DNA from 2 places in the Peribacillus suis genome. Region 1 is predicted to be linked to the other one. Evidence: riboswitches for the same ligand, from Rfam matches in the RefSeq annotation. Region 1 holds a riboswitch; the other holds the start of a gene.
The links. Region 1 has a riboswitch for lysine ahead of AC503W_RS14350 (aspartate kinase). Riboswitches for the same ligand answer to the same signal wherever they lie in the genome.

Region 1 (3,426 bases):
CAGGGACGTATTCGGTTTTGCCTATGATAAAGGGTGGATGTGCGTACAAGTATTTTTTGTGCGTCAAGGGAAACTGATTGAAAGAGATGTTTCGCTCTTTCCGGTCTACGATGAACCGGAACAGGAGCTTCTTACGTATCTTGGACAGTTTTATGAAAAGGCCAATCACTTTAAGCCAAAAGAGATATTGTTGCCGGAGTCTGTTGATGCCGAGCTGGCGGAGAGCTTGCTTGGTGTAAAAACGCTTCATCCGAAAAGGGGCGCGAAAAAGGATATGCTGCAACTGGCAAATAAAAACGCCTCCATCGCCCTTCAAGAGAAGTTCTCATTAATTGAACGGGATGAAGAAAGAACGATCAAGGCAGTGGAGAATTTAGGGGATAAGTTAGGCATCTACACTCCACATCGTATCGAGGCTTTTGATAACTCGAATATTCAAGGAAGTGATCCTGTATCTGCTTTGGTCGTTTTCATTGATGGCAAACCGGAAAAGCGGGAGTATCGAAAGTATAAAATTAAAACGGTGAAAGGGCCTGATGATTACGAATCGATGCGTGAAGTTGTCCGAAGGAGATATTCACGCGTCTTAAAAGATGGCCTTCCACTTCCTGACTTGATCATCATCGATGGAGGGAAAGGACATGTGGAGGCCGTTCGGGACATTTTGGAAAATGAACTCGGTCTCGATATTCCGCTTTCTGGCCTTATTAAGGATGAAAAACACAGGACATCCCAATTGATGATTGGAAACCCGCTCGAACTGATTCCACTTGATTCGCGAAGTCAGGAATTTTACTTGCTACAAAGAATCCAAGATGAAGTGCATCGGTTCGCGATTACTTTCCATCGCCAGCTTCGTGGGAAAAATGCCATTCATTCACTTCTGGATGATATTCCAGGTGTAGGTGAGAAAAGAAGAAAGCAGCTGTTTCGGCATTTCGGGTCATTGAAAAAAATGAAAGAGGCCTCAGTCGAACAGATAATCGAAGCGGGAATGCCTAAAAATGTAGCGGATGGAATCTTTAGAAAATTACAAGAATGACCTTGCGAGTGTCTTTTTCCTATGCTATGCTTAAAAGGAATTTTTAAACAAGACAATTTAAAGTGCTGATAGAGGTGCGGAATTCAATAGTAAAAACCTAGAGAAGTATGAGCTTCAATGAAGGGTTTTGAAAGGGAATGACGCCGAAGGAAAACAAGACTCATACCTTGTTTTTCTGGTCTGACCATTTAAAAGATGGCAGATTGTCAGGGTTGATACCTTGGAGAGCTATCTCACTGTGATTACTGAACGGATACGTAACCACAGCAATGAGATATTCTCATTGCTTTTTTTATTGCCTAAAAAAGATAGAGAGGGTGCATGAGAATGGCACTGATTGTACAAAAATTTGGCGGTACTTCTGTAGGGAGTGTCGAGAAAATCAAACATGTCGCTAATCGTGTAATCGAGGAAGCTGAAAAAGGTAATGACGTCGTTGTCGTTGTTTCGGCAATGGGGAAGACAACGGATGAATTGGTTTCCATGGCGAGAGATATTTCCGCATCCCCAAGTAAGAGGGAAATGGATATGTTATTGACGACCGGGGAACAAGTTACGATTGCCTTGTTAACGATGGCATTGGTGGAAAAGGGGCATGAAGCCGTATCCTTTACGGGCTGGCAGGCTGGGATGCAGACAGAGTCCGTTCACGGAAATGCGCGAATTTTAAATATCGATGCTTCCAGAATTCAAGCTCAGTTGCAAGCAAAAAAGATCGTCATCGTTGCCGGTTTTCAAGGAATGGATGAACATGGGGAAATCACGACATTGGGTCGGGGCGGTTCCGATACAACGGCGGTTGCCATAGCCGCAGCACTACACGCAAACCGATGCGATATTTATACCGATGTAACCGGTGTTTTCACAACAGATCCACGCTACATAAAAAACGCCAGGAAATTAACATCCGTATCTTATGACGAAATGTTGGAGCTGGCCCATTTAGGGGCTGGGGTCCTGCACCCAAGGGCCGTTGAATATGCAAAAAACTATCAAATCTCGCTTGAAGTCCGTTCAAGCTTAGAAAAAGAATCTGGGACCATCATTGAGGAGGAAGCGAATATGGAAGAGAATTTAATTGTACGGGGTATTGCTTTTGAGGATAGCATCACAAGAGTTACAGTGAACGGCTTGCCTCGGTCACTTGGTGTATTATCCACGATTTTCACGACACTGGCGAAAAATCACATAAATGTAGATATCATCATCCAGAGCATGACATCAGAAGATACGACCAATCTCTCTTTCTCTATTAAAAGCGAAGATACAAAAGCAGCTTTAATGGTTCTTGAAAACAATAAAAGCCAGTTGGAATTTGATGGTATAGAAACGGAAGGCGAGTTGGCTAAAGTCTCTATCGTCGGTTCAGGAATGGTTTCCAATCCCGGAGTGGCCGCAGAGATGTTTGAAGTCATGGCGAATACAGGGATCCAAGTGAAAATGGTCAGCACTTCGGAAATCAAAGTTTCTACCGTCGTAAACGAAAAGGAAATGGTCAAAGCGGTCGAAGCGCTTCACGAGGCGTTCAAACTTGGACAGCACGCCAAAGTCCTTGCCTGATTGATTAAAACTGATGAAAAGATGTACCTAATGCTTTTATAAAGAAAAAGGGCACCTAAAAAAAGGTTGCCCTTTTTCGGTGCCCGGACTCTATGGAAAGATTAAGATTAAAGATAATAGACGGCTAGAGAGAGTAGCATGATGCAAAATAGGATAAGACCTACGACAAGGGTGAAGGAAGAGGAAAGGGAGATGATATCGGAAAGTTTAGGGATGTCTTCTTTTTCCTCCCCTACATGCTGATTTTGTATTTGGAATACTCTCCGGAAACTATAAAAGACTACGTCGAAAAATCCTCGTTGGACGACGAAAGTAACCAATGCTAGAAGAATCAGTCCTCCACTGATGTAAAAGGTCATATTAATAAAATTCAATAGAGAGAGATTTTGATGGAATATAAGGGATAACAAAATGGATAGCACGATACCAAATCCCGTACCTATAAGTATTTTTTTCATTCTTTTTACCTCGATTTTCTTTTTATAAGTATATCAAAAACACTAAATAAACAAAAATGATTTTTTGAAATAGTATGAAAAAGCGATAGTAAAAAACATAATAGTATTCTAAAAAATCCGATAAAACGGCGCAAGCAGCACTTTAAAGCCTTAAAGTAGTAAAAACCTATGTTTTCCTTGGTTTTTGAGTATTTTTAATTTTTTAGAAATAATTTATTATTCTAACTTATATACAAAATCAAAAAAATCAGTATAATGAAAATATGATTTTAAAATATAGAAAGAAGGTCAAAGTAGATGAAAAAGTCTAAAATCACAATCTTTGCTGGTCTTATGCTAGTTCTTAGCGTCATTCTAGCAGCATGT
Region 2 (3,426 bases), 860 kb from region 1:
GTTGTATCAAGATTCGGAGATGATGGGGAGTATCGGGTGGAAAGTGCGAAGATGCTTGCTGCTTGTCTTCATATGTTAAAGGGGACACCCTATATCTACCAGGGGGAAGAGCTGGGAATGACCAATATCGCTTTTGAAAGCATAGAAGAGTATCGTGATATAGAAACGATGAATTCCTATGAAGAATTAGTGAATACGTATGGATGGTCAAAAGAAAAGATGATGGCTGCCATTCATGCACGTAGTCGAGATAATGCGCGAACACCCATGCAGTGGAATGATGGACGGAATGCGGGATTCACGACAGGAACTCCATGGATCGGCGTGAATGCCAACTACCCGGAAATCAATGCAGAGAAGGCCTATAATGATCATCAATCCATTTTTCATTTTTATAAAAAGCTCATTCAATTACGTAAACAACATGACATTATCGTATATGGTCGTTTTGATTTACTTTGTCCGGATGATGAACAGATTTTTGCCTATACGAGGACGCTAGGTGAGGAAAAGGTGCTTGTGCTATGCAACTTTAAGGGACAAGAAGCGACTTTGACGATACCGACGGCGTTACATTCATTAAAGGCTACCCTGTTGATCGGCAATTATGAGCAGGAGGAAAGCGACACGGTCTCCAGTGAACCGTTGCGTCCATATGAATGCCGTGTCTACCTTTTGAAATAAGTAAGGACCTGAACTTCTCTGTTGAAGAGAGATTCAGGTCCTTTTTTTTATTTCACTTTTAGATCACATTCCTCAAGGGGAATGATTTTGGATTTATGTTTAATTTTATATCCGAGCCAGAGAACGAAGAACAAAAGAAGACCAATGTAGGAAACAAACATGGAGTTCCAATCAATTCCGTCCGTGCTGAAAGCTTGATAGCCTTGTCCAAGGATGATGAAGAGGCAAAGGACAAGCGCAAAAACCGGACCGAACGGAAAGGTTCTTGAACGGTATGGGAGGTCATTTAAATCCAGACCTTGAGCGATATAAGCTTTTCGGAATCGATAGTGGGCAAGGGCAATCCCGACCCATGTGACGAAACCAGCCATACCGGAAGCGTTCAGTAACCAAATATACACGACTCCATCCCCGAAGAAGGAAGCCAAGAAAGCAAGACATCCGACTAAAGAAGTCACGATAAGGGCATTTACAGGTACGCCTCTTTTATCAAGCTTGCCAAGGAACTTCGGTGCTTTTCCGTCACGTGCTAAATCCCATAGCATACGGGTTGATGCATACATGCCAGAGTTACCAGCTGAAAGTACGGATGTTAAAATGACTGCGTTCATGACAGCAGCGGCAAAGGCAAGGCCTGCGCGTTCAAAAACCAGCGTAAATGGACTGACGGCAACATCTTCACTTAGTAAACGTGCATCCGTGAAAGGAATGATCATTCCTATGACAAAGATTGCTAGGATATAGAATAAGATAATGCGCCAAAAAACGGATTTTATCGCCCTAGGGATGTTTTTCTCAGGATCTTCACTTTCTCCAGCGGTTACTCCAAGCAATTCCGTTCCTTGGAAGGAGAAGCCAGCTGCCATGAAGACTCCTAGAATGGTAAAGAAGCCTCCATTAAATGGCCCATCACCCATGGTGAAATTAGAAAAACCAATTGGATCATTTCCGCCCATGATACCAAAAATGATTAAAAAACCAGTAATTAAGAAGATAATGACGGTCACGATTTTAATCATTGCAAACCAATATTCGGCTTCGCCAAAGCCCTTAACGGACATATAGTTAATTAAGAACATGATGAGTAATGCAACGGCACTCCAAATGAATGATGGAGTATCCGGGAACCAAAATTTCATGATCAGGACAACGGCCGCCAATTCAGCTGCTATCGTGATGGCCCAGTTATACCAATAATTCCACCCAATCGCAAAACCGAAAGAGGGATCGACGAATTTGGATGCATAAACGCGGAACGAACCGGCAACTGGCATATAAGCAGCCATCTCGGCAAGGCTTGTCATTAAATAAAAAACCATGGCGCCAATTACCGCATAAGCAACTAATGCACCACCGGGGCCAGCCGTATGAATGGCACCACCACTCGCTAAAAATAGCCCGGTGCCGATTGTTCCACCTAGAGATATCATCATAAGGTGCCTAGCTTTCAGACTCCTTTTCAGTTCAGTAGGATTTGAATTTTGTTGTTGATTTTTCAATTGATGTTACACTCCTTTTTATGGGAAGGGGACGGAATATAAAAAAAACAGCAGTCGAAAAAGATCGACGGCTGTATATAGATACCCGTTTAATCCTTCCGAAGATAGCTCCCCACGTTTTATGAAAACGTGACAGTGATGTTCCTTTTCGAAAACATCGCCAGCCTAGAAATACAAGGAATATTTCTACACTTCGGCAACTTATCCTTTCAAACGGAGTCGTCAACTTTCCTGAATCTCGTCCGTGTTACTTTTATAAGTCGCAGCCTCTAACTCATCGGTAAATGAGGAAGTATTCAATTCGTACTGTTAATAACGCGAATTTTAAATGGTGACATACAGTTTGTGAGTCACTGAATGAAATTTGCTATATTAAAATTATAAAATATTCCTCTAGAGAGCGCAATGTTTATTTTTCAAGTATCTTTTTCCCTAATTAGACATGAATCAAACCATTTCGCGCTCAACTGGATAATATAGGTGAATAATAAAATCAAATAATTCTGATTATTAGACACTTTTTCGCGTTATAAGGCTGAAACCTAGCTTTACATGTTTGATCGTGGCAGGATCCTCAAAAAGGTCAACAGCCATTCTCCCAATCGAATCCAAGGGTAGGGATATAGTCGAGATATCCAGCATTTCGCTAATACTATCGTTATTGAAACCAAGGATGGCGACGTCTTCAGGTATCTTAACTCCCGCTTTTTGAGCGGAAATGATGAAGCCGGCTGCCGTATCATCGTTCGTTATAATGATGGCCTCCGGCTTATCCTGCATGGCGACCCATTCTTGAAAGGCTCTTTCTCCGTCTTTGATATAGTAACTGCCTTCAAACAGCCATTCCTCTTTACTGATAAAATGATGTTTTTTCATGCTATCTTGAAACGCTTTTATCCGAAGTGAACTATTCCTGCTCTTTTTTCGCCCAAGACTGTAGCCTATTTTCTTATATCCCTTGTTTACCAAGTAGTCGAGGGCTGAGGAAAAGGCGGCATAATGGTCGATGCTGATCGAAGAAAATTCAGACTGAGTTGTATCTTCACATAAGATAATCGGACCGTAGACATGATACTCCAAGAGCACTTTCATTTCTGAGATTCTAGAACAGACGATGATACCATCGAGTTGCTTCATTTGTAACATTTTCAGTGCTTGGATTTCTTTCTCTCTTTCATATTGTGTTTGGAAGATGACAATATGGTACCCAAGGACATTTGCTTGTTTATTAATTCCCTGGATG

Region 2: it holds a riboswitch for lysine, as region 1 does, so the genes downstream of both, AC503W_RS18710 (amino acid permease) here and AC503W_RS14350 (aspartate kinase) in region 1, are expected to answer to the same signal.

Annotation. Positions count from the first base shown of each region.
Region 1 covers NZ_CM182019.1:2,939,666-2,943,091, reverse strand. The annotation lists gene uvrC (excinuclease ABC subunit UvrC) at 1-1,042, shown strand, start outside; lysine riboswitch at 1,104-1,281, shown strand; gene AC503W_RS14350 (aspartate kinase) at 1,370-2,602, shown strand; gene AC503W_RS14345 (DUF3899 domain-containing protein) at 2,710-3,060, opposite strand; gene AC503W_RS14340 (peptide ABC transporter substrate-binding protein) at 3,358-3,426, shown strand, end outside.
Region 2 covers NZ_CM182019.1:3,795,769-3,799,194, reverse strand. The annotation lists gene AC503W_RS18715 (glycoside hydrolase family 13 protein) at 1-684, shown strand, start outside; gene AC503W_RS18710 (amino acid permease) at 732-2,183, opposite strand; lysine riboswitch at 2,281-2,463, opposite strand; gene AC503W_RS18705 (LacI family DNA-binding transcriptional regulator) at 2,694-3,426, opposite strand, start outside.